Regions from separate parts of the Streptomyces sp. NPDC023838 genome, predicted to be linked through region 2. Evidence: riboswitches for the same ligand, from Rfam matches in the RefSeq annotation. Region 2 holds a riboswitch; the other holds the start of a gene.
What was found. A riboswitch is a leader RNA that binds a small molecule or an ion and turns the genes downstream of it on or off. The one in region 2 is predicted to bind S-adenosylmethionine.
Positions count from the first base shown of each region.

Region 1: linked by a shared signal. The riboswitch ahead of AB0G17_RS07905 (aminotransferase class V-fold PLP-dependent enzyme) and the one ahead of thrC (threonine synthase) in region 2 are both predicted to bind S-adenosylmethionine.

Region 1 is NZ_JBFAAD010000005.1:3,382-19,179, forward strand. Features, by position in the region: gene AB0G17_RS07860 (MATE family efflux transporter) at 1-528, opposite strand, end outside; gene AB0G17_RS07865 (PadR family transcriptional regulator) at 611-1,135, shown strand; gene AB0G17_RS07870 (hypothetical protein) at 1,275-2,504, opposite strand; gene AB0G17_RS07875 (NlpC/P60 family protein) at 2,521-3,537, opposite strand; gene AB0G17_RS07880 (NlpC/P60 family protein) at 3,808-4,833, opposite strand; gene AB0G17_RS07885 (NYN domain-containing protein) at 5,091-6,455, opposite strand; gene AB0G17_RS07890 (hypothetical protein) at 6,495-6,740, opposite strand; gene AB0G17_RS07895 (rhomboid family intramembrane serine protease) at 6,916-7,674, shown strand; gene AB0G17_RS07900 (Lrp/AsnC ligand binding domain-containing protein) at 7,671-7,952, shown strand; gene AB0G17_RS07905 (aminotransferase class V-fold PLP-dependent enzyme) at 8,292-9,695, opposite strand; SAM riboswitch class IV at 9,935-10,052, opposite strand; gene trpD (anthranilate phosphoribosyltransferase) at 10,147-11,211, opposite strand; gene AB0G17_RS07915 (cytochrome bc complex cytochrome b subunit) at 11,346-12,974, opposite strand; gene AB0G17_RS07920 (Rieske 2Fe-2S domain-containing protein) at 12,971-14,020, opposite strand; gene AB0G17_RS07925 (c-type cytochrome) at 14,017-14,826, opposite strand; gene AB0G17_RS07930 (heme-copper oxidase subunit III) at 14,890-15,510, opposite strand; gene AB0G17_RS07935 (hypothetical protein) at 15,689-15,798, shown strand, end outside.
Region 2 is NZ_JBFAAD010000018.1:122,827-138,624, forward strand. Features, by position in the region: gene cdgB (diguanylate cyclase CdgB) at 1-883, shown strand, start outside; gene AB0G17_RS22425 (CBM35 domain-containing protein) at 1,000-1,983, shown strand; gene AB0G17_RS22430 (1-phosphofructokinase family hexose kinase) at 2,008-2,928, opposite strand; gene nagA (N-acetylglucosamine-6-phosphate deacetylase) at 2,998-4,143, opposite strand; gene AB0G17_RS22440 (ROK family protein) at 4,143-5,192, opposite strand; gene AB0G17_RS22445 (extracellular solute-binding protein) at 5,498-6,718, shown strand; gene AB0G17_RS22450 (DUF3263 domain-containing protein) at 6,909-7,154, shown strand; gene otsB (trehalose-phosphatase) at 7,335-8,177, shown strand; gene AB0G17_RS22460 (trehalose-6-phosphate synthase) at 8,335-9,735, opposite strand; gene AB0G17_RS22465 (glucosyl-3-phosphoglycerate synthase) at 9,811-10,758, opposite strand; SAM riboswitch class I at 10,922-11,049, shown strand; gene thrC (threonine synthase) at 11,067-12,362, shown strand; gene AB0G17_RS22475 (MoaD/ThiS family protein) at 12,400-12,675, shown strand; gene AB0G17_RS22480 (cold-shock protein) at 13,116-13,319, shown strand; gene groL (chaperonin GroEL) at 13,651-15,273, shown strand; gene AB0G17_RS22490 (hypothetical protein) at 15,385-15,798, opposite strand, start outside.

The sequences.
Region 1 (15,798 bases), on a different contig from region 2:
CAGGAGCGGGTCGAGGACGAGGATCAGGGCGTTGGCGAGGAAGGCGAGCCGCATGGGGGTGCGGGTGTCGCCCGCGCCCTTGAGGATGCCGTCGACGACGTTCGTGGCGAAGAAGACCGCCGTGCCGGGCAGCGCGATCGCGAAGTAGCCGGACGTCAGGGCGAGTACGCGCCCGTCCGCGCCGCCGAGCACCAGGCGGGCGAGCGGCTCCCGGCAGAGGTAGCCGCCGACCGCGACCACCGGCGTGATCAGCGCCCACAGCGCCCAGCCGCCGCGCACCGCGGCCCGTACCCCGCCCGGGTCGTCGGCGCCCCTGGCCCGGGCGACCAGGACGGTGGTCCCCGTGCCCGCCATCAGGATCAGGCCGAGCAGCAGGTTCTCCACGTTCGTGGCGACGGCGACCGCGGCGACCGGCTCCCCGCCGAGCCGGGCCACCCAGACCATGTTGATCACTCCGGCCGCGACCCCCGCCAGGAGCTCGAAGTAGACCGGATACGCGAGCGAGATCAACCGACGGCGGTGTGACACGCGAGTTCCCCCTCTTTTCGCTGTACCTCGATTCGAGGTACAGCGAAAAGAGATACCATGGCCGGGCCGAAAGGAGAAGTAGGTGCTGGAGCTGACGATCCTGGGGTTCCTCGACGAGGAACCGCTGCACGGCTATGAACTCAAGGAGCGCATCAAGGGGCTGAGCGGCCACGTCCGGCCGGTGAGCGACGGCGCCCTCTACCCGGCGATCACGCGCCTGGTGAAGGCGGGCAAGCTGGAGCAGCACACCGGCCCCGGCAGCGGCGCCGCCCCGCGCCGGATCCTCTCCCTCACCGGGGCGGGCCGCGCCGAGCTGCTGGAGCGGCTGCGCCACCCCAAGGACGTCGACATCACCGACGGGCAGCGGTTCTTCACCCTGCTCGCGTTCCTCGGGCGGCTGCCCGACCGGGCCGAGCAGGCCGCCGTGCTCCGCCGCCGCCAGGCCTTCCTCGCGACCCCGGCGAGCTTCTTCTACCGCGACGGCGAGCCCGTACGGGCCGAGGAGGCGCCGGACCTCTTCCGCCAGGGGATGCTCAGGATCGCCCGCGCGACCGGCACGGCCGAGAAGAAGTGGCTGGCCGAGGCGATCGAGGCGCTGGAGGCCTGACCCCGAAGAGGACCTCGGCCCACCTGGTCACACACACGCGGGCCCACAGCCGGCCCGGCGGGTCACACACGGGCCCACGGCCGGCCCGGCTGGTCGCGCACGGGCGCACGGACGGCTGGTCGCGCGCTCAGGCCCGCCGTCAGCCCAGCTGGTCGCGCACATAGGCCCGCCACAGAGCCGTGAACTCCTTCGGCGCCATGGACAGTTCGTCGCTCATCGCCTTCTCCAGCGCGCCCTCGCGGTGCTTCTGCCCGCCCACCTTCGCGTAGAAGGCCGCGAGCTTCGCCTCGCCCCAGCGCTGGGCGATCATGCGGCAGGCCAGCCAGCCGCCCTCGTACGCGCGCGCCAGCCGGTCCGCGCCGCCCTCGAAGCCGAAGTCGGCGTCGGCGGGCAGGTCGTCGGGCGCCCGGCCGCCCCGGACCGCCTGCTGGAGCTCGGGGGCTGCCTCGGCGGGGGTGCGGCCGGTGCCCCGGTAGCCGACCCAGTCCGCGTAGCCCTCCGAGAGCCACATCGGGGTCGCGGCGGAGGTCCGGGCGCGGGTGGCGACATGGGTGGTCTCGTGGGTGAGGACGACCCGCTGGCCGAGGTCGCCCAGTACGCCGTACGCCTCGGGGTTGACGATCACCCGGTCCGCGGGGCCCGTCCCGGCCCCGCCCGCCTCGCCGGTGGTCACCGCGGCTATCCCCCGGTACGAGGCCGGGGGCGCGCCAAGCAGCGCCGCCATCGCGTCGAGCGAGGCGGGCACCAGGACCACCACCCGGCCCGCCCAGCGGCCGGACCAGGCGGCCGAGACGGCGGGCACCGCGCGGTCGGCGGTGTGGGCGATCCGCTGGAGCGTCCGCCGGTCCTGGCCGACGCCGAGGACCAGGCTGTGCGCGCCGCGCAGCACGGACACCGGGCCCTGCTGCCACAGCGGCTCGGCGGCGCCCTCGCCCGGCCGGTCGCCCGTCACGTACCAGCGCCCGGCCCGCTCGTCGAGCTCGACGACCCTGGCCGAGGTCACCGGCGCGCTGTCGTACCCGTCGAGCCGGTAGCGCAGCTCGACCTGGGCAGTGGCCCGGTCGCCCTTGCGGCTGACGTCGGTCACCCGGTACGCCCAGGCGCTCAGCGGCACCTGGCGCAGATTGGCGAACTCGGCGCGCTGGGCGTCCCGCAGCGTCCCCGCGCCCGGGTCGAGCGCGGCCAGATAGCCGCGCTCGTCGTGCCCGAGGACGGCGGCGGCCCGTCCGTCCAGGGTGCGCTGCACCTGGCCGGTGACGGGGTCGGGAGCCGGGGCCGGGGCCGAGCAGGCGGAGAGGGACAGCAGCGCGGCGAGACCGTATCCCGCCGCGCGCCGTCGCCATCTGCCGGTCAGCCAGCCGTACGCCATCCTCCCGATCGTACGTTCACACGCGGGTGACCGAGGAGATGGGCATCATGCCCACCGGGTCGTAGCGCACCGGCGCGCCGGGGTAGGGGGCGTGGATCACCTGGCCGTTGCCCACGTACATCGCGATGTGGCTGGCGTCCGAGCGGTACGCGACCAGGTCCCCGGGCCGCGCCTCGGAGAGCGGGACCCGGCGCCCGGCGTACCGCTGCGCCTGCGAGGTGCGCGGCAGCCCCACGCCCGCGTGGGCGTAGGACCACTGCATCAGGCCCGAGCAGTCGAAGCCGGACGGGCCGTTGGCGCCCCAGATGTAGGGCCGGCCCACCGCCTGGCGGGCCGCCGCCACCGCGGCCGCCGCGCGCCCGGAGGCGGGCACCGCCCCGCTCAGGTCGGGCAGTTCGCCGCGCCCGGTGCGCGAGGCCCGGTCGAAGGCGGCGCGCTCGGACATCGGCAGCGCCAGCAGCACCCGGCGGGCCTGGGCGAGTTTGGACTCCACGGTCCGCTTGTGCCGGGCGACCTCGGCCCGGCTGCGCTCCAGCTCGGCGAGCTTGCGGGAGGCCTCGGTGCGCTGCTGGCCGATCCGCCGCTGCTCGTGCTGGAGTTGGCGCAGCTCGGCGCTCTGGCGCTCGCCGATCCGGTCGAGGGCCGCGGCCTTGTCGAGATACGTGTCGGGGTCCTCGGAGAGCAGCAGCGCGAGCGAGGGGTCGAGGCCGCCCGAGCGGTACTGGGCGCCCGCGATCGCGCCGAGCGCGCCCCGCATCCGGTTGATGCGCTCCTGGCCGCGGGCGACGCTGTCCTGGGCGTTCTTGACCTGCTCGCGCAGCTGGTCGGCGTGCTCGTCCGCCTTGTTGTACTGCTCGGTGGCCTCCTCCGCCTGGGCGAAGAGCCGGTCGACCCGCTCCTTGCCGGAGTCGCCCGGGTCGGCGCTCGCGGGCGCCGCGAAGGCCGCGGCCGCGGTGGCCGCCGCGGCGGACAGGACGGTGACCCGGGTGCTCTGGGAGAGGCCGGACTGCGTGGGACGGCGATGGGACGCCAAGGGAAGCCGCACTCCTTCCGCTGGTGCGGGCCCCTGCCGCCCGGGCGGGCGGACGAGTTGGAGGAGTCACGGGGGCACCGCACGGCGGACAGTAGCCGGGCGACCACACGGGGTTCAAAGACCCTGGCGTCTACGCAAAGTGACGCCCCGCCGGAGATCACAGGTCACCGGCGGGGCGTGGCGTCAGCATGAGTTGCCGGAATTCGCCCGTTCGGAGGGCGACGGCAATCGATTTGTTGCGCGCTGGAGGGCGCGTGGGCGACCCGGAGGTCAGGCGATGCGGACACCGAACTGGAACGGCATGTTGTCCATCGCCTCGTAGCGCACGCTGGCGCCCGGCTTGGGGGCGTGCAGCACCTGGCCGTTGCCCGCGTACAGGCCGACGTGGTGCAGGTCGCCGTAGAAGAGCACGAGGTCGCCCGGCTTGAGCTGGCTGCGGCCTATCTGCGTGCCGGCGCCGGCCTGGGCCTGCGAGGTGCGCGGGATGGAGACGCCCGCCTGGCGGTAGGCCCAGGAGGTGAGCCCGGAGCAGTCGTACGAGGCGGTGCCGGTGGCGCCGTACACGTACGGCTTGCCTATCTGGCTCTGGGCGGCCGAGAGGGCCGCGGCGCCGCGCTGCGAGGCGGGGACCTCGTGGCCGAGGTCGGCGCGCTCGTTGGTGCGGTTGGCGCGCGCGTCGTCGGAGGCGAGCGAGGCCTTCTCGGCGGCGGTCAGCGAGTTGAGGAGCTTCTGCGCGGCGGCGAGCTTGGACTGGGTCTCGGCCTTCTTGGTGCCGAGCTCCTTGCGGGTGTCCGCGAGGTCCTTGAGCTTGTCCTGGGCTTCCTTGCGCTGCTGCGCCAGGCTGCGCTGCTTCTCCTGGATCTTCTGGAGCGCCTCGGTCTGCTTGGCGCTCAGCTGGTCCAGGGAGGACGCCTTGTCCAGGAAGTCGTCCGGGTTGGCGGAGAGGAAGAGCTGCACCGAGGGGTCGATGCCGCCCGAGCGGTACTGCGCCGAGGCCATCGAACCGAGGCCGTCGCGGAGCTTGTTGAGCTCCTCCTGGCCGCGGGCCACCTTGTCCTGGAGCGCGCCGACCTGCTTCTCCAGCTGCTCCTGCTTCTCCTTGGCGCCGTTGTACTTCTCGGTCGCCTGCTCGGCCTCGTCGTAGAGCTTGTCGACCTTGGACTTCACTTCGCTCTTCGACGGCTTCGGGTCCGCGTGCGCGGCCTGGGACGTGAGAGCGACGGCTGCGGCGGCGGTCGCGGTGAGCACGGTCACACGGGTACGGCTCGCAGGCTTGGGTCGACGGTGGGACGCCACGAAGGCGAGCTCCTTCTTCCTCAGCCGCCGAACAGCGCAGACTCGGCGGGACCCTCACGGTCACCCCGGACGAGTGATCTACCGCGTGAAGGTTCGAGCCCCGACCCTAGTGACCCTGTTGTGATCAGTTCAAATCCTGATGGGAAAAAATTCGATCGCCGGGAGGATTCTTTACAGTCATCCCACGCGTAGTAATGGGCACTTGACAGAGCGCTGGGAACCGATCACCCGAATTCGGGCATTGAACGCAGGAGTTGCTAGACGCGCGAAAGCCGCTTCAAGAGCATGACGGACGCAACGGGCCGCGCTCCGGCCTTGGCCACCCCGTCCGCCACCTCGCGGTCGGTCGAGACGACCACCACCGGCCGCCCGGACGGCTCCGCCCGCACCAGCTGGCGGATCAGCTCGTCGGCGGTCACACCGGCCTTGGAGAAGAGGACCCGTACGCCACGCGGCGGCGCCAGCAGCACCGGGGCCGCGAGCTCCGCCCCGTCGAAGACGCAGGTCACCTCGGCGCCGGTCTGCGCGGCGAGCACGGAGAGGCCGCCGAGCAGCCGCAGCCGCTGCTTCTCCAGCGGCATCGTCGGATAGCCGGTCTTGGTGACGTTGTAGCCGTCCACCACCAGATGGACCTGCGGCAGCGCGAGCAGCTGGTCCAGGAGTGCCGGATCGGTCTCCGAGAGCGCCCGCGCCGCGATGTCCTTCGGGGTCATCTGTCCTGGTTCGACCGCGTCCACGGTGTCGGCGGGCCGCACCGAGGCCGGGGGCAGGGCGAGTTCGCGCCGCAGCCCGGACGCCGCGTCCAGGACCGTGTCGAGCAGCAGCCGCAGCCGCATGTCCTCGATGGAGCGGCCCTCGCGCACCGCGCGGCGGCTCGCCTCGACGGACGCCTCGGCCTCGGTGAGCCGGGTCCTGATCCGCCGCGACTCGCTCTCGGCGGCGGCCACCCGCGCCGCCGCCTCCGCTCTGATCCCGTCGATCTCCCCGGTGACCTTGCGCAGGGCGGCCTCGCCGCGCTTGACGTCGCTGAGGGCGCTGCGCAGCTTGCGCTGGAGCGCTTCCGCCTCCTTGCGGGCCGCGGCCAGGTCGGCGCGCAGCTCCTCCTGCTCGGTGCGCAGCCGCTCGTGCGCCTCGGCCAGCTCCGCGCGCAGCCGCTCCAGCTCGCGCCGGCCCTCCTCGTCGGCCCGCTCGGCGTCGGCGCGCTGGGCCTCCTCGCCGGCGGCGGCGACCAGCTTGACCCAGCCGGTGGGCCGCAGCACATACGCGGCGGCCGCCACGTCCACCGGATCGGCGGCCGCGGGCGGCGCGCCGGACTCCAGGGCGCCCGCCAGCTCCGGCTGCGCCTCCTTGAGCCGCTCGCCGATCCGCTGGCGGAAGACGGGGTCGGACTCCAGGGCCGCGGCCATGGCGTTGCCCGCGAACTTGGCGCGACGGGTCGGGGTGAAACGGGCGTACTGCCGCAACTGCGAGGGCAGTTCGGCGACGGTCAGCCCGCCGAAGGCGTCCGAGACCAGGGCGACGACCCTGCGCCGCACCCCTTCGGGCAGCGGGCGGTCGAGCACCTCGGCGGGGCCGTCACCGGCCGCGCCGGCCGGTTCGGCACCGCTTGCATGCTCCACGATCCGTCACCTCAACTGTCGTCCGTCGCTCACCGGGTCCGCTCACTCGGAGCCGGTGCCCGGCCTGTCCACCAGCTCGATCTGGTCCACCGCGTTGCACCAGCGACAGCGCACCGACTCGATGGTCTCACTGACCACCTCGCGTTCCTCGACCTTCGGCTCTCCGGCGAGGTCCAGATGGACGTACTCGACGACCTTCGACGAGCGGGTGACGTCGAAGCGGGTCAGATTGCCGCAGAGGGTGCAGCGCCACCGGGTGGTGGCGGTGGGCAGGGGAACGCTGGTCATGTGGTGCTGTCCTCTTTCCATGCTTCCAGGGGATTCATGTGGGTTCATGGTCCAGGATCTCGCGGTGCGCCGTCGAACTGCGGGTGTACTGCCCGTAACCCTACGGCCTACCCACCACCCCCCGGCACGGCGAGGCGGTCTGTACCGCTCGGTCCTGTTACGCCATGCTCTGTTCATGATCAAGCCGAGCGCCGTACGGGGTGCGGCGGTGCGGAGTGCGGCGGTGCGGGGCCCGACGGTCACCTACGCCGTGCTGGCGCTCTGCTGCCTGATCTTCCTCGTCAGCCCGGTGTCCGGTCTCAATCCCTCGTACGGGACGGGGGACGCGCTGCTGGCGGCGCAGAGCTCGTATTTCGCCCGGTGGGGTGTCATCCCGAACGAACTCACGGCCGGTGACCCCGGCGCGCTCATCACCCCCTTCACGGCGCTCTTCGTACACGGCAACTGGCTGCACCTGCTGGGGAACATGCTCTTCCTGTACGTCTTCGGCGTGATGGCCGAGGAGCGCATGGGCCGGGCCGGGTTCGCACTGTTCTACCTCGGCGCGGGCTACCTCGCCCTGCTCGCCTTCGCGGTGGCGCACGCGTCCTCCGACCAGACGCTGGTGGGCGCCTCGGGGGCGATCTCGGCCGTCCTGGGCGCCTTCCTCTATCTCTTCCCCCGGGCAAGGGTGACCAGCCTCTTCCCCTTCCTCTTCTTCCTGCCCCTGCGCTTTCCCGCCGCACTGGTGCTGCTGTTCTGGTTCGCGCTGCAGTGGCTGGCGGTACGGGCGGCTCCGGTGGGGCCGGGGGTGGCGTACCTGGCCCATCTGGTCGGCTTCGGCCTGGGGTTTCTCTACGCCTGGGGGCGGTTTCGCGGGACGGCTAGAGTGAAACGACCGAAACGACCGAAGCCGCCGGCATCGGCCGCCACCGAGGGAGAGAACCAGCCGTGATCACCGCGATCGTGCTCATCAAGACCAGCGTGGACCGGATTCCCGAGATCGCGGAGTCGATCGCGTCGCTGGAGAACGTCAGCGAGGTGTACTCGGTGACCGGCACCTACGACTTGATCGCACTGGTCCGGGTGGCCCGCCACGACGACCTCGCGGACATCATCCCCGGCCGCATCAGCAAGATCCCCGGGGTGGAGGCGACGGACACGCACGTGGCGTTCCGGACGTATTCGCAGCACGACCTGGAGGCGGCGTTCGCGATCGGCCTCGACGCGTAGCCCTTGGGCGGGCGGCGGGATGGGCGGCGGAACGGGTGCGTTGCTGGGTACGTGGCCGTCTGCGGACCGTGCTGGGCTGAGCGCGCAGTTCCCCGCGCCCCTTAAGTGCCGCTGCGCGGCATCCCCTGGGCGCCCCGAAGGGGCGCGTTCAGGGGCGCGGGGAACTGCGCGACCAGCCCCCACCAGCCCGCAGACGAAAGAGGGGACCCGGGGCGCAGCCCCCGCAACGGGGGGCCGGGGGCGCAGCCCCGCCAGGGGTCCGGGGCGCAGGGGCCGCAGGCCCCGCGACGGGGGCCGGGGGGGCAGCCCGCGGTCAGGGGTGCTGGGGCGGAGCCACCGTCACACCGCCGGGACGCAGCGGCCCTCCTCCGTGTGGTACGTCCACTTCGCCCCTTCCCGCACCAACTCCCGCACCGCCCCCACGAACCGCTCCACGTGCTCGTCCGGCGTCCCCGCCCCGAAGCTGACGCGGATCGCGTTCAGGGACCGCTCGCCCGGCTCCCCCTCCGGCGCCCCGCACTCCCCGGCCTCCCCCGGCTCGCCCCCGAGCAGCGTCCGCACCAGCGGGTGCGCGCAGAACAACCCGTCCCGCACCCCGATCCCGTACTCCGCCGACAGCGCCGCCGCGAAGTGCGAGCTGTTCCAGCCGTCCACCACGAACGAGATCACGCCGACCCGCGGCGCGTCGTCGCCGAAGAGCGACAGGACGCGCACCTCCGGGACCGCCGCCAAGCCCTCCCGCACCTTCGCGATCAGGTGCCGCTCACGCTCCACCAGGCCCTCGAAGCCCGCCTCCGTCAGCGCCTTGCAGGCGGACGCGATGGCGTACACGCCGATCACATTGGGGGATCCGGCCTCGTGGCGCGCGGCCGTGGTGTGCCACTCGACGTCCACCCCGCCGTCCGCGCGCCGCGCGACCGTGCGGGAGGCGCCGCCGCCCGCGAGGTACGGCTCGGACTCCCGCAGCCAGTCCGCCCGGCCCGCCAGCACCCCGGAGCCGAACGGCGCGTACAGCTTGTGCCCCGAGAAGGCGATCCAGTCGACGTCCAACTCCCGTACGGATACGGGGTGGTGGGGCGCCAGCTGCGCCGCATCCAGCACGATCCGCGCGCCGTGCGCGTGCGCCGCCGCCGCCAGCTCCTTCACCGGCCACAGCTCGCCGGTGACGTTCGACGCGCCCGTGACGCAGACCAGGGCGGGGCCGTAAGGGTCGCGGTCGGCCAAGGCGCGCTCCAGCGTCGCCACCGCCTGCTGCGGCGTGCGCGGCGCGTCGAGGTACGTCACCCGCGCGTCCCGCCACGGCAGCAGCGAGGCGTGGTGCTCGGTCTCGAAGACGAAGACCTGGCAGTCGGCCGGGATCACCTGGGCGAGGAGGTTGAGGGAGTCCGTCGTCGAGCGGGTGAACACGATCTGGTCGTCCGCGCGGCAGTCCAGGAACTCCGCCACCGCCGCCCGGCTGTTCTCGAACAGGTCCGTGGACAGCTGCGAGAGGTACCCGGCACCCCGGTGCACGCTGCCGTAGTAGGGGGCGTACGCGGCCACGTCGTCCCACACCCGCTGGAGGGCCGGGGCGCTCGCCGCGTAGTCGAGGGCCGCGTAGGTCACCTCGCCGCCGGTGACCAGCGGCACGGTGACGTCCCGGCCGAGCACCGGCAGCGGCGCGGCGCAGCAGGCTTCGCCGGAGGAGTCGGAGGAGGTGGAAGCGGAGGAGGAGGAAGCGGACGTGGCGGTGTACGTGGACATGGCGGTATCTCCCGGCAGGTCAAGGCGAAAGGAATGGCTGTGGAGCCCCACGGCACGACACGGCGGCGGTCCAACCGGCGCCGGATGCACGGGGGTTGACCTCGGAACGCGGGCAGAACGGGCCCGCGGAGGTGTACAGGAAAAGGGGCCGGAGGCCCTATCGCATTCGCTTGCTCACGAGACTGCTCCCTTGAGGACCAGGACCCCAGGGGCGCGCCACTCCGAACGGAGTGCGCAGGGGTCCGCGCTTGCCGCAGACCTCGCTGCCTGCGACCTGGTCTTCACCCGGGGCACCCCGCCACGGACGGAGGGTTGCCGGACAGCGGGCCGGGGCCGTAGTCGCTGTCACTCATGACCTTGGAAAGCATCCTGCCATACGTCCGCGTACGCGCAAGGCGCGGTCCGGATGCCGGACTGCGCCTTGCGTCACACGCGCGGAACCACAGCGCCCTCAGGCGTTGCTGGCGGCCACCCAGCGCTCCAGGGCGCGTCGCGCCGCCCCCGAGTCCACCGACTCGGCGGCTCTGGAGATCCCGGCCCGGATCTGCTCCACCAGGCTGTCCTCGCCCGGCTCCAGCGCCACGAGCGCCGCCGCCGAGTTGAGCAGCACCGCGTCCCGTACCGGCCCGGTCTCACCGGCGAGTAGCCGGCGGGCGACGTCCGCGTTGTACGAGGCGTCCGCGCCGCGCAGCGCTTCCACCGGCACCAGGTCGATGCCCACGTCCCGGGGGTCGAACGCCTCCTCGCGCACGGCCCCGTCCCGTACCACCCAGACCCGGGAGGTCGCGGTGGTCGTCAGCTCGTCCATGCCGTCGTCACCCCGGAACACCAGGGCGGAGGAGCCGCGCTCGGCGAGCACCCCGGCCACGATCGGCGCCATGCGCGCGTCCGCGACGCCGGTGGCCTGGGCCTTGACCCGGGCCGGGTTGGTGAGCGGGCCGAGGAAGTTGAAGGTCGTGCGGATGCCGAGCTCCCGGCGGGCGGCGGCGACGTACCGCAGGGCGGGGTGGAACTTCACCGCGAAGCAGAAGGTGACGCCCGCCTCCTCGGCGACCTGGACCACCTGCCGGGGCGTGAGGTCGAGGTTGACGCCGAGCTTCTCCAGGACGTCGGAGGCGCCGCTGGCCGAGGACGCGGCACGGTTGCCGTGCTTGACCACCTTGGCGCCGGTGCCGGCCACCACGATCGAGGACATGGTGGAGATGTTGACGGTCTTGGCGCCGTCGCCGCCGGTGCCGACGATGTCCACGGTCCGGCCGGGCACCTCGATCAGGTTGGCGTGCTCGTACATCGCGCGGACCATGCCGGTGATCTCGGTGACCGTCTCGCCCTTGGCCCGCAGGGCCACCGCGAACCCGGCGATCTGCGCGTCGGTCGCCTCGCCGCGCATGATCGAGTCCATCGCCCAGGCGGTCGCCTCGGCGCTCTGGTCGGTGCCGTTCAGCAGTGCGTCCAGTACGCCCGGCCAGGAGTAGGCCGCCACGCTGTCGCCGCCAACCGGGGTCACAACGTTCATGGTCCGCTCCTGGGTCCATCGACGGATAGGGATGGGAACACCCTATCCAGCCGGGGGGACGGCGAAGGGCCCCGTCCATCGCGTGGACGGGGCCCCAGTGCTGTGTGGCGTACAGCAGTGTCGCTGAGAGGGGATCAGTGGTGGCCGTGGCCGCTGGTGATCTCCTCGTACTCCTGGGGGGTCGGCTTGGCGATCTGGCTCTGCTCGCCGAAGTAACCCCTGTGGATCTTGACGCGCAGCTTCTCCATCGCGGAGACCTTGCGCTTGACACCGTTCTCGTCGACGGCCGCCGGCAGCTCGGCCGGGCGGGTCTGCTCGTGCGCGGTGAGCTTGTACAGCTGGCCCGCGTCGAGCGGCTCGTGGACCTCGACGAACTCACCGTGCGGCAGCCGCTTGATGATGCCGGTCTCGCGACCGTGCAGCACCTTCTCGGCGTCCCGGCGCTGCAGGCCCAGGCAGATCCGCTTGGTGACGATGAACGCGAGGACCGGGCCGACGAAGAACGTGATCCGGACGAACCAGGTGATGGCGTTGAGTGACAGGTGGAAGTTGGTCGCCCACAGGTCGTTGCCACCGCCGATCAGCATCACCATGTACGCGGTGATCCAGGCCACACCGATGCCGGTGCGGACGGGAGCGTTGCGCGGACGGTCGGCGATGTGGTGCTCGCGGGTGTCCTTGGTGATCCAGGCCTCGATGAACGGGTAGGCCGCGATCGCGAAGAGCACCAGCGGGAAGATCACCAGCGGGATGAACACACCGAGGACCAGCGTGTGGCCCCACAGGTTGATCTCCCAGCCGGGCATCACCCGGATGAGGCCTTCGGCGAAGCCCATGTACCAGTCGGGCTGGGCGCCGGTCGACACCTGGTCCGGACGGTACGGGCCGATCTCCCAGATCGGGTTGACCGAGGCGATCGCGGCGATGACCGCGATGACACCGAACACCAGGAAGAAGAAGCCACCGGCCTTGGCCGTGTAGACGGGCAGCAGCGGCGCGCCCACGACGTTCTTGTTGGTGCGGCCGGGGCCCGCGAACTGGGTGTGCTTGTGGTAGAAGACCAGGATCAGGTGAGTGATCATCAGGCCGAGCATGATGCCGGGCAGCAGCAGGATGTGGACCGAGTAGAACCGGGCCACGAAGTCGCCGCCGGGGAACTCGCCGCCGTAGATGAAGAACGACAGGTACGTGCCGATGACCGGCACGCCCAGGATGGCGCCCTCCATGAACCGGACGCCGGTGCCCGAGAGCAGGTCGTCCGGGAGCGAGTAGCCGGTGAAGCCGGTGAACATGCCACAGAAGAACAGCAGGAAGCCGAAGAGCCAGTTGACCTCGCGCGGCTTGCGGAACGCGCCCGTGAAGAAGACGCGCATCATGTGCACGAACATGCCCGCGAGGAAGATCAGCGCCGCCCAGTGGTGGATCTGCCGGATCAGCAGACCACCGCGCACATCGAAGCTGATGTGCATGGTCGAGTTGAACGCCTCGGACATCGGCACACCCTGGAGCGGAACGTAGGAGCCGTCGTAGACGACCTCGTTCATGCTCGGGTGGAAGAACAGCGTCAGGTACACGCCCGTGAGGATGATGATGATGAACGTGTACATGCAGATCTCGCCCAGCATGAAGGACCAGTGGTCCGGGAAGATCTTGCGCATGTTGGTCTTGGCCAGGGTGTAGATCCCCAGCCGGCCGTCGGCCCAGTCGGCGAACTTCTCGCCGTTCCCGGGCTCGCGGCGTTCGTCAGTCGTGGTGGTGCTCATCCGCGCTCCCAGAAGGCAGGACCGACGGGCTCTTCGAAGTCGCCGAGCGCTTCGAGGTAACCCTCGCTGTTCACGCCGATCCGCAGCTGCGGCAGAGCGTGACCGGCCGGGCCGAAGATGACGCGGGCCCCGTCGGAGAGGTCGAAGGTGGACTGGTGGCACGGGCAGAGCACGTGGTGGGTCTGCTGCTCGTACAGGCTGATCGGGCAACCGACGTGGGTGCAGATCTTCGAGAACGCCACGATGCCCTGGTGCGACCACTCCAGCTCGCGCTTGTCCTTGATGTTCTCCGGCTGCAGCCGGACGATCATCAGGGCCGCCTTGGCGATCTGGGTCTGGAAGTCGTGCTGGTCCTCCTCCAGGCCCTCGGGCTTGGCGAAGGTGAGCGAACCGACGGCCACGTCCTCGGGACGCAGCGGCTCGTTGGTGTTCATGTTGATGAGGGCCTTGCCCTTGGCCCACATCGTCTTGCGCAGCTTGTCCTCGGGCAGGGTGCCGAGGTCGCGCAGGAGCACCACACCCGCGAGCGGCACCATGGCCAGCGCGCCGTACATGGTGTTGCGAATGAGCTTGCGGCGGCCGAAGCCGGACTCGCGGACGCCGTCCGCCCAGTCCTGCATGACCTTCTCGCGGACCTCCGGCGGCGCCGAGATCTCGTGACGCTCGTCGGACATCTCCTCGTCGGACATCAGCGTGCGGGCCCAGTGGACCGCGCCGGCGCCGATGCAGAACAGCGCGACGCCCAGGGTCAGACCCAGGGAGAAGTTCAGCGCGCTGACGTGCCCGAACGGGAAGATGTAGACGATCTTGTCGATCGGGAAGATCACGAAGGACGCGATGAAGGCGACCGTCGCGACCATCGAGAGCATGAAGAGACCGGCGACCACGCGCTCGGAGCGCCTGGCGGCCGCCTCGTCGATGTCCTGGACGCGCGGACGGTGGGGCGGCAGCCCCGGGTCCGCGAACGGGTCGCGGGCGCGCTCGACCGAGCCGTGCTCGGGGTCCTGCTCGCTGGGCAGGTTCTCGGAATTGTCTTGGCTACTCATGACTTCTTGGCCTTAGCGGAGTGGGCCGCGATCCAGATGGCGACTGCGATGAGGGCACCGAGGCCGAAGATCCACGCGAACAGACCCTCGCTGACGGGGCCGAGGCCACCGAGCGAGAGACCGCCGGGGCTCGCCGTCTTCTCACTGTTCACGGCGTCCAGGTACGCGATGATGTCCTGCTTCTGCTTCTGCGGCATCGTCGTGTCGGGGAACGACGGCATGTTCTGCGGGCCGGTCTGCATGGCCTCGTAGATGTGCTTCGGTTCCACGCCCTCAAGGGTGGGAGCGTACTTGCCGTGCGTCAGCGCACCGCCCTTGCCGGAGAAGTTGTGGCACTGGGCGCAGTTGGTGCGGAACAGCTCGCCACCCTTGGCGATGTCCGCGCCTTCCGGGCTGTACTGCTTCTCGGTCGGCTTGATCGGGCCGGCACCGAGGGAGGCGACGTACGCCGCGAGCTGGTCGATCTCGGCCTGCGAGTAGATGACCTTCTTCTTCGGCACCTGGGCGCCGGGCTGCTGCGCCGGCATACGGCCGGTGCCGACCTGGAAGTCCACGGCGGCGGAGCCGACGCCGACCAGGGAGGGGCCGTCAGAGGTGCCCTGCCCGCCGGTTCCGTGGCAGCTGGCGCAGCCGACGGAGTAGAGCTTCTTGCCCTCGTCGATGGCGAGGGACTGGGCGGTTTCGTCGGCCTTCGCCTTGTCCGCGGGCGCGAACGCGGCGTACAGCCCCCCGGTGGCCGCCAGCGCGAGGAGTAGGACGACGAGCGCCGCCAGCGGATGGCGTCGTCGTGCGGAGAGCTTTTTCACGGATTACCCCGGTGTCAGGATCTTCTGCGTCGATGCGGGATGGTGTCGGGTCTGCGTGCCCGATTACTTGATCAGGTAGATCGTGGCGAAGAGGCCGATCCAGACGACATCGACGAAGTGCCAGTAGTAGGACACGACGATGGCGGCGGTTGCCTGCTCGTGGGTGAACCTCTTGGCCGCGTAGGTCCTGCCGAGAACCAGCAGGAAGGCGATCAGACCGCCCGTCACATGCATGCCGTGGAAGCCGGTCGTCAGGTAGAACACCGAGCCGTACGGATCGGAGGACAGCGAGAGGCCGTCCTTCTTCACCAGCTCGGTGTACTCGAAGACCTGGCCTCCGATGAAGATCGCACCCATCACGAACGTGATCGTGAACCAGGTGCGCAGCTTCTTCACGTCGCCCCGCTCGGCGGCGAAGACGCCGAGCTGGCACGTGAGGGAGGAGAGCACCAGGATCGTGGTGTTCGTCGCCGAGAACGGAAGGTTCAGCGAGGACGCCATTTCCTTCCAGTGCTCGGCACCCGTCACCGATCGCAGGGTGAAGTACATCGCGAAGAGGGCCGCGAAGAACATCAGCTCGGAACTCAGCCAGATGATGGTTCCGACGCTGGTGAGGTTCGGCCGATTGACCGACGGGTGCGCGTGCCCGGTTTCTACTGTCGTTGCTGTCGCCACGACCGACATTATGTCGGTCGCTTATCCCGCCCTCACTCCGGGGGGTGCCGTTCGGTGTGTCCGGACCCTGTGTCCTGCCCGAACGGCCCATCCGGGCGCTCGCCGAACCGGTGTTGACACGGTGTCGGACGGAGTAGCATCCGCGCATCGGCTCCCGAGCCCGTACCGCCGTCGAATCGGAGGAACAATGCAGTCGAGCGCCACCGTACTTGTCTACAGCGACAACGCGAACACCCGTGAGCAGGTGCGGCTCGCCGCCGGACGCAGGCCCGCCTCCGACGTTCCCCCGGTGACCTT
Region 2 (15,798 bases):
CCTCGTGCACCCCGAGGACATCGGGCTCCTGCTGCGCACCTCGGCCGAGGGCGGCCGCGCCGAGCTGCGGCTGGGGCGGCGCGACGGCTCGTACGTATGGGTGTCGCTCCGCAATTCCGTCGTCGCCGATACCGCCGACGGTCCCCGTTTTCTGCTCACCCATGTCGAAGACATAGAGGAGCGCAAGCGGCACGAGCTCCAGCTCGCCCACCGCGCCTCGCACGACTCGCTGACCGGTCTGCCCAACAGCGCCGAGCTGCGCGCCCGCCTCTCCGCCCGGCTCTGCCAGCGGCCGTACGCGGTGGGCCCGAGCGCCGTGGAGGCGCTGGACGCGGCGTACGGAGAGGCGCACGACGGGCGCGGCGAGACCCCGGGGCACGCGGTCTGCGCCCCCGGCGGCTTCGACTTCGACCCGGTGCCGGGCGGCGGCCCCTTCGACCACCACGTGCACATGACCGCCCCCGAGGGCGACGTCGACGACGGCAGCAAGGGCCTCGCGGTCCTCTTCTGCGACCTCGACGGCTTCAAGTCGATCAACGACCGGTTCGGCCACAACACCGGCGACGCCGTCCTCATCGAGGTCGCGCGCCGGCTCACCTCCGGCGTGCGCGACGGCGACACGGTCGCGCGGCTCGGCGGCGACGAGTTCGTCGTCCTCGCCGACGGCCTGGGCGCGGCCGACGCGGCCGACCTCGCGGTCCGGCTGCGCAACGCGATCATCCCGCCGATCCGGGTGGACGGCCGGGCGGTCCGGGTCGGGGCGAGTTTCGGCATCGGCTGGGCCAGCTGCGGGATGTCCGTCGAAGAGGTCCTGCGCTCCGCCGACCAGCGGATGTACATCGAGAAGCGCTCCCGCGCCAAGGTCCACCGGCGAGCCGGTTAGCCCTCCGCCGCCTTCCCGCGAAGGGCCGGGTGATCGAGGTCGCGGCCATGGTGTCGGCCGTTCGGGTAGGCTCGGCCGGTCGGCGACGGCTGGCGAACAGTGAGGAGTGACCCCGGATGACGCCCGGCAACAACGGCGCGAGCACGCCCGAGGACGACGATCCGTTCGGCTATCTGTACGAGGACGGTCAGGCCTCCGGCGCCACCCCGCCCCGCTCCGGTGGCTACGGCTACCCGGGCCCGAGCGCCCCGCACCAGCCCGGCGTACCCAGAACCTCGTACAACCAGGTGCGGACGGTCGGCGAGCGTCAGTACGGGCAGGTCCCGCAGCAGTACGGCCAGCCGCCGCAGGTCGCTTACGGTCAGCAGCAGTACGGCCAGCCCACCGCCCAGTACGCGGCGCCCGAGACCTACGGCGGCGCCCCCCACCGCCCCGCGCCCCCGGCCGACGGCGGCGGGCGCGGCGGCCGTGGCCCCAACACCAAGGGCCTGCTGATCGGCGCGGTCGCGGTGGTCGCGGCGGTCGTCATCGGCATCGGCGTGGCGCTGCTCAGCAACAGCGACGGCAAGAAGGACGAGGACGCGGGCAAGCCGGCGGGCGGCGGTGCCTCCACGGGCGCCCCGCAGCAGCCGTCCACCAAGCCCTCCGACTCGGCGTCCTCCCCGGCGGCCGAGCTCCCCAAGCAGGACGCGGCGACGCTGAAGCTGGGCGGCAGCGCGGTGCTGGCCAAGGACGTCAAGGGCGCGCAGGGGACGGACGGCGCGTACGTCAGCGGCTTCAACCAGCTCGGGGCATCGCTGACGTGGCAGGCGGACCTGCCGACGTCCGGGGGCTACTACCTCTATGTGCGGTACGCCACCCCGGCGAAGGAAGCGAACGCCACGGTCACGGTCAACGGCAAGCCGAACGCGCAGCCGGTCCGGCTGGGGAACTTCATAGGGTCCTCGGACCCCAACCTGGAGAAGAACTGGCAGACCACCTGGACCCAGGTCACGCTCAAGCAGGGGCAGAACACGATCAAGTTCTCCTGTGAGCAGGGGAACCAGTGCGATGCCGTCTTCGACTGGGTCGAGATCAGCAAGACGAAGAAGTCGTACTGACGCCGGCGAAGGCAGGGGAACGGGTCAGCCCGGGACGTCGCTCACCCGCACCTGCGTGAGCAGCGTCTCGTACGCCTCCGCCTCGTACTCTCCCGCCACCGGTGCCAGTACCGTCGCCGCCGACAGGGCCACCGCCCTCGTCAGCCGGTCCGGCCAGGGCAGGCCCTCCACCAGGGACGACAGCAGGGCCGCCACCGCCGAGTCGCCCGCGCCCGTGGGGTTCCCGCGGACCGGGGCCGGCGGGGTCGCCTGCCAGGTGCCGTCCGGGGTGACCGCCACCAGACCCTCGGGGCCCAGCGAGGCGACCACCGCGTGCGCGCCCCGGCGGCGTGCGTCGCGGGCCGCGCGCAGGGGCTCGCGGGAGCCGGTGAGCCGGGCCAGTTCGTCGAGGTTCGGCTTGATCAGGTCCGGGCGGCCCGCCAGACCGCGCCGCAGGGGCTCGCCGCTGGTGTCCAGGAGCACCGGGACGGATGCGGCGCGGGCGCGGCGTACGAGGTCCGCGTAGGCGCCGACCGGGACCCCGGGCGGCAGGCTGCCGCAGAGGGCCACCGCGTCCGCCTCGCGCAGCAGCGGCTCGTACGTTCCGAGGAACGTCTCCCACTCACCGGCCGTGACCTGCGGGCCCGGCTCGTTGAGCTGGGTGGTGTCGCCGGTGGCCGCGTCGACGACCGCGATCGTCCGGCGGGTGGACCCGGCGATGGGGACGAGGGCGTCGACGGGCGCGAGCGGGGCGAGCAGTTCGCGCAGGGCCGCGCCGGTGCGGCCGCCCACGAAGCCCGTGACGACGCTCTCGTGGCCGAGCGCGGCCAGCACCCGGGCGACGTTCAGCCCCTTGCCGCCGGGGCGTTCGGTGACCTCGTCCACCCGGTGGGAGGCGTGCGGGACGAGCTCGGGGACCCGGTAGGTGAGGTCGAGTGCCGTGTTCAGCGTGACGGTCAGGATCACGGGGTGATCATGCCAAACGGACGGTGGCCGGCCCAGACCCCACAGCCCCGGAATCCGGCCACCCTCCCGTCATGAGGCCGAGGGGCTGACGATCCACTCGCCTCGGCGCATCACGCCCTTCAGTGCGAAGTGCTCGTCCAGGACCACCAGGTCAGCGGCCTTGCCCGGCTCCAGCGATCCGACCTTGTCGTACACGCCGAGCAGCCGCGCCGGGTTGGCGCTCAGCGCGCGGACGGCGTCCTCGACGGAGAGGCCGTCGATGGTCACCGCGCGGCGCAACGCGCGGTCCAGGGTCAGGGTCGAGCCCGCGATCGAGCCGCCCTCCACGAGGCGGGCGACGCCTTCCTTGACCTCCACCTCCAGCGGCCCGAGGTGGTAGAGCCCGTCCCCGAACCCGGCCGCGTCCATGGCGTCCGTGATGAAGGCGACCCGGTCGGCGCCCTTGTGGTGGAAGGCGAGTTCGAGCGAGGCGGGGTGCAGGTGCGTGCCGTCGTTGATCAGCTCCACGGTGATCCGCTCGTCCTCCAGGAGGGCGGCGATCGGGCCGGGCGCGCGGTGGCCGAGCGCGGGCATCGCGTTGTAGAGGTGGGTGGCGACGGTGGCGCCCGCGTCGATCGCCTCGACGGTCTGCTCGTACGTGGCGTCGGTGTGGCCGATGGCGGCGATCACGCCGTGCTCGGCGAGCAGCCGTACGGAGTCCAGGCCGCCGGGGAGCTCGGTGGCGAGCGTGAACATCTTGGCGGTGCCCCGGGCCGCGTCCATCAGCTTGCGGACCTCGGCCGGGTCCGGGTGGCGCAGCAGGTCCTCGCTGTGGGCGCCCTTGCGGCACGGCGAGATGAACGGGCCCTCGAAGTGGATGCCCGCCAGGTCGCCCTGCTCGACCAGCTCGGACAGCAGCCCGGCCCGCTGGGCCAGGAAGTCCATCTCGCCGGTGACGGTGGAGGCGACCATGGTGGTGGTGCCGTGCAGGCGGTGGGTGTGGACGCCCGTGAGGACGTCGTCGACCGTGCCGTTGGTGAAGGAGGCGCCGCCGCCGCCGTGCACATGCATGTCGACGAAGCCGGGGACCACCCAGTGGCCCGTGAGGTCGACGCGGTCCGCGCCCTCCGGCGCACTTCCGGCGATCTTCCCGCCCTCGACGATCACGCGTCCGTCCTCGACGACCCCGGTCGGCAGGACGACGCGGGCGCCGGAGAGAACCTTGCTGGTGGCCATCAGGCGGTTACCTCCGAGGAGTCGGTGGAGTCGGTGGAGTCGGTGGTGCCGGTGGTGCCGGTGGTGCCGGGGGACTGCGTAGTACCCGTGGACTGGGCGGGGGCGGTCGTCGTGGGGGCGGCTTCGCGGGTGTCGGTGAGCAGGTCCCAGGCGAGCAGGCCCGCGCCCAGGCAGCCCGCCGTGTCGCCGAGGGCCGCCGGGACGATCGTGGGCAGCTTCTGGAATGTGACGCGCTCCTCGACGGCCGCCCGCAGCGGTACGAACAAGGTTTCCCCGGCTTCGGCCAGTCCGCCACCGATGATCAGCGTGCGCGGGTCGAGCAGGGTGAGCGCGGTGACCAGGCCGTCCGCGAGCGCGTCCACGGCGTCCTGCCACACGGCGGCCGCCCTCGGGTCGCCGGACTCGACGGCCTTGGCGCAGTCGGCCGCGTCCGCGTCCGGGTCGCCGCTGGCCTCGGCCCACGCCTGGGTGACGGCGGAGGCGGAGGCGAGCCGCTCCAGGCAGCCGCGCTGGCCGCAGCCGCAGGGGATGCCGCCGGGGCGCACCACGATGTGGCCGATCTCGCCCGCGTAGCCGTGGGCGCCGGGCTCGATGCGGCCGTCGATGCCGATGGCCCCGGCGATGCCGGTGCCGAGCGGGATGAACAGGAAGCGGTCGGCGCCCCGGCCCGCGCCGATCCGGCCCTCGGCGAGGCCGCCGGTGCGCACGTCGTGGCCGAGGGCGACGGGCACACCGTCCAGCCGCTCGCTCAGCAGCCGCCGCATGGGGACGTCACGCCAGCCCAGGTTGGCCGCGTAGACCGCGATGCCGTTCTCGGCGTCGACGATGCCGGGCACCGCGACTCCGGCCGCGACGGCGCTCTCGCCGAGGTGCTCCTCGCCGTACGTCCGCAGCTCGGCGGCGAAGTCGAGGATGGTCTCGACGACGGCCTCGGGGCCGCGCTCACGGCCGGTGGGCCTGCGCGCCTCGTACAGCAGGCCGCCGTCCACCCCGATGAGGGCGGCTTTCATCCCGGTGCCGCCCACATCCAGGGCGATGACGTGTCTCACGGGGGACAGTCTCGCGCGTTCACCCACGAAAGGTCTAGTCCACTCGCCGGGTGGCGGGGTAAGCGTTTTCCCAAGTGCCGCCCGGATTACGGCCGTACGGGTGGGACGGCGGCGGCAGAAGTTGCGCAAGTGATACCCAATTGGTGTAGACCTCAGCCCCGGCCGCAAGGGAAGATCGCAGCTCATGTAGACAGGACGTTGCGAACAGGACGTTCACGGGGGACCGACTGGCGAACAACGAGGGTGGGACAGAGCACGTGCAGCGGCGCTTCATCGGTCTGACGGCGGCGGTCGCCGCACTCGGCATGGCGGGGGCGGGCCTCACCGGCTGCGGCAGCGACAGCGGCTCCGGCAGCGTCACCCTCAAGCTGGTCGCGGCCGACTACGACATCGCGGGCGGCAGCAGCACCAAGGCGTACTGGAACGACGTCGTCGCCGACTTCGAGAAGAAGAACCCCGGCATCAAGGTCGACGTCTCCGTCTACTCGTGGGACGTCGTCGACGCCAAGGTCGCGGAGATGGTGAAGGCGGGCAAGGCCCCCGACATCGCGCAGATCGGCGCGTACTCGGACTACGCGGCGGCCGGCAAGCTCTACTCCGTCGACCAGGTGCTCTCCATCCCCGTCCAGGCGAACTTCCTGGCGCCGCTGGCGGACGCGGGCGAGATGAAGCGCGTCCAGTACGGCATCCCCTTCGTGGCCTCCACGCGCCTGCTCTTCTACAACCAGGCGCTCTTCGACAAGGCGCACATCAAGCCGCCGCAGACCTGGGCCCAGCTGGAGGCCGACGCGAAGGCGCTGAAGGCCAAGGGGGTCAAGACCCCGTTCGCGCTGCCGCTCGGCAGCGAGGAGGCCCAGGCCGAGACGATGATGTGGCTGCTCAGCGGCGGCGGCGGTTACGTCAACCAGATCTCCGGGTACGACATCGACTCGCCGGAGAACGTCAAGACCCTCAACTGGTTGAAGAGGAACCTGGTCGAGGGGGGCCTGACCGGCCCCGTCGCGCCGGGCAAGCTGAACCGGCAGGCGGCCTTCGACGCGTTCGCCAAGGGCGAGGTCGGCATGCTCAACGGGCACCCGTCGCTGATGGAGCAGGCCAAGAAGAAGGGCGTGAAGTACGGGATGGTCCCGCTGCCCGGCACCGAGGGCAAGGCCAAGGCGTCGATGGGCGTGGCCGACTGGATCATGGGCTTCAAGCAGAACGGCCACCGCGAGCAGATTGGGAAGTTCCTCGACTTCACCTTCAGCGACCAGAACGTGCTGGCGTTCGCGGACAAGTACGACCTGCTGCCCGCGACCCGTACGGCGTCGCAGACCATGCAGAACAACGGCAAGCACGCGGAGCTCAAGGAGTTCCTGGCCGCCCTGCCGACGTCGGAGCTGCCGCCGGTGGGCAAGACGTCGTGGCCCAAGGTGAGCGAGACGATCAAGAAGCGGATCGGCGGGGCGGTGTCGCCGGAGGGGGACCCCCGGTCGGTACTGGAGGGGATCGCGAAGGTGGCCACGGAGGCGGAGAACGCGGAGTAGTTGGCCCGGGGTTCGTCTGCGGCTGAGTGGTGGGTTGCTCGCGCAGTTCCATGCGCCCCTTCGGGGCGGCCAGGGGATTGCCGCGCAGCGGCATTTTCAGGGGCGCGGGGAACTGCGCGACCAGCCCCCACCGGCCCGCAGAAGAACGGAGCCGGGCGGGTTGTCACGCGTCGGCTATACGTTGGCTTGTATGACTGACCACGACGAGGGTGGGCTGAGCGAGCGGGCCCGGGCCGTACTGGCCATCGAGCGGCGGTCCTGGACCGGGCCCGGGGCCAAGGAGCGGGCCGTGCGCGAGCGACTGGGGATCTCGCCGACGCACTACTACCAGCTCCTCAACGCCCTGCTCGACGACGAGCGGGCGCTGGCCCACGACCCGGTCACGGTGAACCGCCTGCGCCGGATACGCGAGGAGCAGCGCGAGCGGCGCGGTTGACCGGGGTGGGCTGCGGGTGGCTGCGGGTGGCCGCGTTCGGCGGCCGTTGACCGTGGCTGGCTGCGGTCGGCGGCAGTTGGCCGTGGCTGGCCGTGGTTGGCCTTGACTGATCGCAGTTGACCGCGGTTGAACGCCCTCCCGCCATGGCTGTGATCCGGTCCGCGCCGCTAGGGTCGTGGCATGGGCAGCCACACGCATTCCCTGCCGACCCCTGCCACCTCCGCCGGACGCGAGGCGCTGGCGGCGATCCTGGCCGCGCCCGAGCGGGCCGTGATCGCGCTCGACTTCGACGGCACGCTCGCCGAGATCGTCCCCGACCCCGAACAGGCGCGCGCCCACCCCGGCGCCGTCCCCGCCCTCGCCGCCCTCGCCCCGAAGGTCGCCTCGGTCGCCGTGATCACCGGGCGTCCGGCGGGAGTGGCCGTACGGTACGGGGGCTTCGCGGGCGTACCGGGCCTTGAGCACCTGGTGGTGCTGGGCCACTACGGCGCCGAGCGCTGGGACGCGGTGACCGGTACGGTCCACGCGCCCGCGCCGCACCCCGGCGTCACGGCCGCGCGGGCCGAGCTGCCGGGGGTGCTGGACGCGCACGGGGCGTGGCGGGGCACGTGGATCGAGGAGAAGGGGCAGGCGGTCGCGGTCCACACGCGGCGGGCCACGGACCCCGAGGCCGCGTACGCCGCGCTGCGCGACCCCCTGGAGGCCCTCGCCACCCGCCACGGCCTCATCCTCGAGCCCGGCCGCCTCGTCCTGGAGCTGCGTCCTCCGGGGATGGACAAGGGGGTGGCGTTGGCGGAGTACCTGCGGGAGGTGGGGGCGGGGGCGGTCCTGTACGCGGGCGACGACCTCGGCGACCTGCCCGCGTTCGCGGCGGTCGAGAAACTCCGCTCGGACGGGGTGCCGGGGCTGCTGGTGTGCAGCGGCTCGACGGAGGTGGTGGAGGTGTCGGAACGGGCGGATGTGTCGGTGGCGGGGCCGGTGGGCGTGGTCAAGTTCCTGACGGCCCTGGCGGACCGGCTTTAGGGCCCCACCCCGCACATGTCACAGCCCCGCGCCCTTGAATGCCGCGCAGCGGCATTCAAGGGGCGCGGGGAACTGCGCGACCAGCCACACACGGTCCGCAGACAAACGGGGGGTCCTGGGGCGAAGCCCCGGGAAACACCTTTACGCCCCGGGGGCGTCAGGCCTCGCGTAGCGCCCCCAGCTGGTCCAGGAACCACCGCTGCGGCGGCAGCGCCGTCGCCGCGGCGGCCAGTCGCTTGGAGCGGTCCGAGCGCTCGCCCGGCGACATGGACAGCGCGGCGAACAGCCCCGCAGCCGTCCCCATCACGTCATACGGGTTGACACAGACCGCGTCCTCCCGAAGCTCCTCCCACGCCCCCGCCTCCCGCGACAGCACCAGCGCGCACCCCTCGTCCGAGACCACCGGGACCTCCTTGGCCACCAGGTTCATGCCGTCCCGGATGGGGTTCACCAGAGCCACGTCCGCCAGCCGGTACGCCGCCAGCGAGCGCGCGAAGTCGTCCTTGACGTGGAGGATCACCGGGGTCCAACCCGGCGTACCGAACGTCGAGTTGATCTCCTCGGCCGTCCTGGCCACCTCCGCCGTGTAGTCCCGGTACACCGCCAGGTCCTGCCGCGACGGGTACGCGAACGCCACGTGCACCACCCGCTCCCGCCACTCCGGGTGGTCGAGGAGCAGCTGCCGGTACGCCAGCAGGCCGCGCACGATGTTCTTGGACAGCTCCGTGCGGTCCACCCGCACGATCGTCTTGCGGCCCGCCCCGATCTGCTCGCGCAGCGCCACCAGCCGCTCGTCCACGTCCGGCTCGTGCGCCCGCCGCCGCAGGAACTCCGCGTCCGCGCCGAGCCCGTGCACCCCGACCCGGGTGGTCCCCAGGCCCCCCACCGCGTCCTCGCAGCAGCGCGTGAACGCGTCCGCCCAGCGGTGGGTCAGGAACCCCAGCCGGTCCGCGCCGAGCATCCCCCGCAGCAGCTGCCGGGCCACGTCGTCCGGGAGCATCCGGAAGTACTCCGGCGGCGCCCACGGCGTGTGCGAGAAGTGGCCGATCCGCAGGTCGGGGCGGAGTTCGCGGAGCATGCCCGGCACCAGCGCCAGGTGGTAGTCCTGGACCATCACCGAGGCTCCCTCGGCCGCCTCCTCCGCCAGCGCCGCCGCGAAGGCCCGGTTGTACGCCTCGTACGCGCCCCACTCGCGGCGGAACTCCGCGTCGAAGACCGGCTCCAGGGGCGTCTGGTAGAGCATGTGGTGGACGAACCACAGCACCGAGTTGGCGATCCCGTTGTACGCGGCCGCGTGCACCGACGCCTCGATGTCGAGCATCCGCACGCCCGCCTCGCCCACCCCGCGCCGCACGGCCTCCCGGTCGCCGTCGCCGAGCGCCGAGCACACCCACAGGGTGTCCGCCTCGGAGCCGATCGCGGAGAGGCCCGAGACCAGGCCGCCTCCGCCCCGGCGGGGTGTGAGCGACCCGTCGGCCTCGAAGGCGTACGAGACCGGGCCGCGGTTGGACGCGACGAGGATCTGAGGACCGACCTGGGCAGCGCGCGCGGAGACCATGGAGACGAACCTAGCCCGTAGCGGAATGCCTCAAACGTGCGAACCGAGGCACCGGCCCCCGACGGTCACGCCCCCTTACGCCGCCCGGTGCACCGCGTACTCCCCGATTTCCCGCATCGGCGGCCGTTCCTCGGTGTCCACCGCGTACGTACGCGGGACGAACCCCTCCTCGCCCCGCTCGAACTGCGTCAGCGACGGGCGCACCAAGTGCGCCCGGGACAGCCGCAGTTGGGCCGTGCGGTAGATCGCCGCGGCCATCCGGCCGAGCGCCTGCCCGTCCTGGTGGCGGTGTTTGCGCACGCCCACGTCGACCTGGGCCAGCGCGTCCAGGCCCACCGTGTGCAGCGCGTCGACGAGCAGCCCCAGCTCCACTCCGTAACCGACGGGGAACGGCAGCCGTTCGAGCAGCGAGCGGCGGGCCGCGTACTCACCGCCCAGCGGCTGCACGAAACCGGCTAGCTGCGGCCAGTGCAGGTTGAGCAGGGGCCGGGCCACCAGCTCGGTGACGCGGCCGCCCTGACCTGGGGTGTCGCCGAACGGCCGGTCGTACATCGCCTTGACGAAGTCCACGTCCGCATCGGTCAGGAGCGGGCCGACGATGCCGGAGACGAAGGCGGGGTCGAAGTCCCTCAGGTCCGCGTCGATGAAGCAGACGATGTCACCCGTGGTGACCAGCAGGGAGCGCCACAGCACCTCGCCCTTGCCGGGCAGGGCCGGTATCCGGGGCAGGATCGCGTCCCGGTGCACCACCCGGGCACCGGCGGCCGCCGCGACCTCGGCCGTACGGTCGGTGGAGCCGGAGTCGATCACCACCAGCTCGTCCACCAGCGGCACGGCGGCGGTCATCAGCTCGCGCCGGATCGCCCCGACGATCCGCCCGACCGTGGCCTCCTCGTCGAGCGCCGGCAGGACGACGCTGACCGTGGTGGCGGTACGGCGCTTGGCGGCCACGAGCGCGTCCAGCGGGCGGTCGGCCGCCGACCAGGAACGCCTGCTCAGCCAGCGCTCCACCTCTTCCAACACGACCGTGCGCCTCCTTGTGCGGGCCTCTGTGATCCATCTCGCGGTTCGGACGACTATCTCAACCGTCCGGGCCTTCGGTTACAGTCTTGAACAACGCGGATGACCGTCGCATGTCGGGGTCGCCGCGCGGACAAATGCCTGGGTCCTGGACCCAGTGCCACAGCGCTCATCCAGAGGGACTGAGGGAACGGCCCGTTGAAGTCCCGGCAACCCTCCTGCCGACCGCGAGGTCACGGTGGGGAAGGTGCCAATTCCGTCTCATGGCGAAATGCGCCATGGGGAAGATGAGGAGAAAGGGCCTCGCCATCATGGCTGTGCAGACCGTTGACAACACCGCCAATGCCGCCACCACTGTGAACCTCGGTCCCGCCGTCGCGCTTTCCTGCCGGGAATGCGGCGAGCGGTTCGACCTCGGACCGATCTTCGCCTGCGCCCTGTGTTTCGGGCCGCTCGAAGTCGCGTACGACCTTCCGACGGGTGACCCCGAGGCGCTGCGCAAGCGTATCGAAGCGGGCCCGAACAACATCTGGCGCTATGCGCCCCTGCTGCCTGTTCCGGCCAATGTGGCTGAAAAGCCCAACCTGAATCCGGGATTCACCAAGCTCGTCAAGGCCGACAATCTCGCCCGTGAGCTGGGCGTCACCGGCGGCCTCTACGTGAAGGACGACTCCGGCAACCCGACGCACTCCTTCAAGGACCGCGTCGTCGCGATCGCCGTCGAGGCCGCCCGCGCCTTCGGCTTCACCACGCTCTCCTGCTCCTCCACCGGCAACCTCGCCGGCGCGGTCGGCGCGGCCGCCGCGCGGGCCGGATTCCGCTCCTGCGTGTTCATCCCGCACGACCTGGAGCAGGGCAAGGTCGTCATGGCCGCGGTGTACGGCGGCGAGCTGGTCGGCATCGAGGGCAACTACGACGACGTCAACCGCTTCTGCTCGGAGCTCATCGGGGACCCGCTCGGCGAGGGGTGGGGCTTCGTGAACGTGAACCTGCGCCCGTACTACGGCGAGGGCTCCAAGACGCTCGCGTACGAGATCTGCGAGCAGCTCGGCTGGCGGCTGCCGGACCAGATCGTCATCCCGATCGCCTCGGGATCGCAGCTCACGAAGATCGACAAGGGGCTCCAGGAGCTGATCAGGCTGGGCCTGGTCGAGGACCGGCCGTACAAGATCTTCGGTGCTCAGGCGGAGGGCTGCTCTCCGGTGTCGACGGCCTTCAAGGCCGGTCACGACGTCGTACGGCCGCAGAAGCCGAACACCATCGCCAAGTCCCTGGCCATCGGGAACCCGGCGGACGGCCCGTACGTCCTGGACATCGCCCGGCGCACCGGCGGCGCGGTGGAGGACGTGAACGACGAGCAGGTCGTGGACGCGATCAAGCTGCTCGCCCGGACCGAGGGCATCTTCGCCGAGACGGCGGGCGGCGTGACGGTCGGCGTCACACGGAAGCTCATCGAGAACGGGCTGCTCGACCCGAGCCTGACTACTGTCGTCCTCAACACGGGTGACGGCCTCAAGACCCTGGACGCGGTGGCGCCGACCACTGGACCGACCGCGACCATCCGCCCGAGCCTGGACGCGTTCCGCGACGCCGGCCTGGCCGGCTGACCTCCACCTCGCTTCGGAAGACGGAAGGGCAGAACCCATGAGCGTCAACGTCCGCATCCCCACCATTCTCCGTACGTACACCGGCGGCAAGGCCGAGGTCGCGGCCGAGGGCGCCACCCTCGCCGAGGTCATCGCCGACCTGGAGAAGAACCACACCGGGATCGCCGCCCGGGTCCTGGACGACCAGGGCAAGCTGCGCCGCTTCGTCAACGTGTACGTCAACGACGACGACGTCCGCTTCGAGCAGGGCCTGGAGACGGCGACGCCGGACGGGGCGGGCGTCTCGATCATTCCGGCCGTCGCCGGAGGCTGACCGTCAAGCACGGTGCCGACCGGGTGCTGAACCTACGCCGCGTTACCTGAATTGCCCCCTCCGCAAGCTAAGCGGAGGGGGCAATTCAGTGTGGTTGAGCGCGGTACAGTGGGGAAGTCCCCTTCGCTGTGTGTGCCACGCGCATATGAGAACGCGACGAACCGGCGTCGAGATGCAGTCAAAGTGTTCGAGCTTTTTGCTCCGTAAGTGCGCTTTGCCCGGCCCGACTTGCCCTGGAATGCTGGAATAGGCGGCATTCCGCTCCCGACCCGTGCCCGGAATTCTCGTCCGATTGACCTGTTGCAGAGGGCAGTTGGGCAGATACATTCAGCCGCGGTCGACGCGTTCCGGCGCACACCCTCTCCTGTCGGAGGGTGGAGGTCTGACCCGGGTCCGCGAAGTGCGGTCCCGTGCAAGGGCCAGTAATAGGGGAGTTAGGCATGGCTCAGGGCACCGTCAAGTGGTTCAACGCGGAGAAGGGGTACGGCTTCATCGCGGTCGACGGTGGTGCGGATGTTTTCGTCCACTACAGCGCGATCCAGATGGACGGGTACCGCACCCTTGAAGAAGGTCAGCGAGTCGAGTTCGAGATCTCGCAGGGCCAGAAGGGTCCGCAGGCGGACATGGTCAAGCTCGCCGTCTGATCTCGGCGCGATCGGCCACCGACGCATACAGGCCCGTGGGGCCCGCATCCTCTGTAAATGGATGCGGGCCCCACGTGTGTGTCCGGGGTCCGTGGTCCCCGCCGCGGAGGTGGCCGGACACGGCCGGGACCGTGGGACGGCCTTGCACTCTCCTGGGTCGAGTGCTAATCATTGGCGTTAGCACTCTCCGAGTGAGAGTGACAGAATCAGGATCGGGTCGGTGAGGCCCGCGAGCCGCGTGGGGCAAGGAACCACAAGGCGCGCAGGCCGTCCGTCGCGGGCGCCTCCTCGATCCGGAGCAATCCACCCCTGTCCGGGAGGACCACTTCACATGGCCAAGATCATCGCGTTCGACGAGGAGGCACGGCGCGGTCTCGAGCGCGGGATGAACCAGCTCGCCGACGCCGTCAAGGTCACCCTTGGCCCCAAGGGCCGCAACGTCGTCCTCGAGAAGAAGTGGGGCGCCCCCACGATCACCAACGATGGTGTTTCCATCGCCAAGGAGATCGAGCTCGAGGACCCGTACGAGAAGATCGGCGCCGAGCTGGTCAAGGAAGTCGCCAAGAAGACGGACGACGTCGCCGGTGACGGTACGACCACCGCGACCGTTCTCGCCCAGGCGCTCGTCCGCGAGGGTCTGCGCAACGTGGCCGCCGGCGCCAACCCGATGGCTCTGAAGCGCGGCATCGAGAAGGCCGTCGAGGCCGTCTCCGGTGCGCTGCTCGAGCAGGCGAAGGATGTCGAGACCAAGGAGCAGATCGCTTCGACGGCCTCCATCTCCGCCGCCGACACCCAGATCGGCGAGCTCATCGCCGAGGCGATGGACAAGGTCGGCAAGGAAGGCGTCATCACGGTCGAGGAGTCCCAGACCTTCGGTCTGGAGCTGGAGCTCACCGAGGGCATGCGCTTCGACAAGGGCTACATCTCGGCGTACTTCGCGACCGACATGGAGCGCATGGAAGCCGCGCTCGACGACCCGTACATCCTGATCGTCAACTCGAAGATCGGCTCGGTCAAGGACCTGCTGCCGCTCCTCGAGAAGGTCATGCAGTCGGGCAAGCCGCTCCTGATCATCGCCGAGGACGTCGAGGGCGAGGCCCTGTCGACCCTGGTCGTGAACAAGATCCGTGGCACCTTCAAGTCCGTCGCCGTCAAGGCCCCGGGCTTCGGCGACCGCCGCAAGGCGATGCTGAACGACATCGCCATCCTCACCGGCGGCACGGTCATCTCCGAGGAGGTCGGCCTCAAGCTGGAGAACGCGGGCCTCGACCTGCTCGGCCGCGCCCGCAAGGTCGTCATCACCAAGGACGAGACCACCATCGTCGACGGTGCCGGTGACAGCGAGCAGGTCGCCGGTCGCGTGAACCAGATCCGCGCCGAGATCGAGAACTCGGACTCGGACTACGACCGCGAGAAGCTCCAGGAGCGCCTGGCGAAGCTGGCCGGCGGCGTGGCCGTCATCAAGGCCGGCGCCGCCACCGAGGTGGAGCTCAAGGAGCGCAAGCACCGCATCGAGGACGCCGTTCGCAACGCGAAGGCGGCCGTCGAGGAGGGCATCGTCGCCGGTGGCGGCGTGGCCCTGCTCCAGGCCTCCTCGGTCTTCGAGAAGCTGGACCTGTCGGGTGACGAGGCGACCGGCGCCAACGCCGTGAAGCTCGCCCTGGAGGCCCCGCTGAAGCAGATCGCCGTCAACGGTGGTCTCGAGGGCGGCGTCGTCGTCGAGAAGGTGCGCAACCTGGCCGTCGGCCACGGTCTGAACGCCGCGACCGGCGAGTACGTCGACATGATCGCCGAGGGCATCATCGACCCGGCGAAGGTCACGCGCTCCGCGCTGCAGAACGCCGCGTCGATCGCCGCGCTGTTCCTCACCACCGAGGCCGTCATCGCCGACAAGCCGGAGAAGGCCGCCGCGGCCGCTCCGGGCGGCATGCCGGGCGGTGACATGGACTTCTGATCCCCTTGAGGGATCGGTAGCCCGGTCACGTAGTACGGACGAAGGGCGGCACCCCACGCCGGGGGTGCCGCCCTTCGGCGTGTCCGGGGCGGCACGGTTCAGCAGGCGCCTTCAGCAGGCGCCGTCCGTGACCCGGGCCCCGATCACCGCCTGGCCATCGCCGAACGGGCTGACGGTGAGGTGCATGCAGAACGCCGCGTGCGTGCCGGAGCCGGTGATGTCGTACGCCCCCTGGTCCTCGCCGTGGCCGCGCAGCACGATCGGGTCGACGAACCACTGGGCCGCGCCGGTGTTCTTCATGGCGTCCTCGATCGTCCGCGCGTAGTCGTCGCCGGAGAACCGCTGGGACGGGTCGATGTTGCGCTGGGTCGACCCGTCCAGGTCGTGCGCCGCCTGGTGGGCGGCGTCCCGCAGTTCGCCTTCGCTCCAGTCGGTCTGGTCGTTCACGACGAGGATGGCGACGGCGACGAAGGCGAGGGTGAGGAGGATGAGGGCGAGGCCGACGGGATGGGCGGGGTTGTAGGC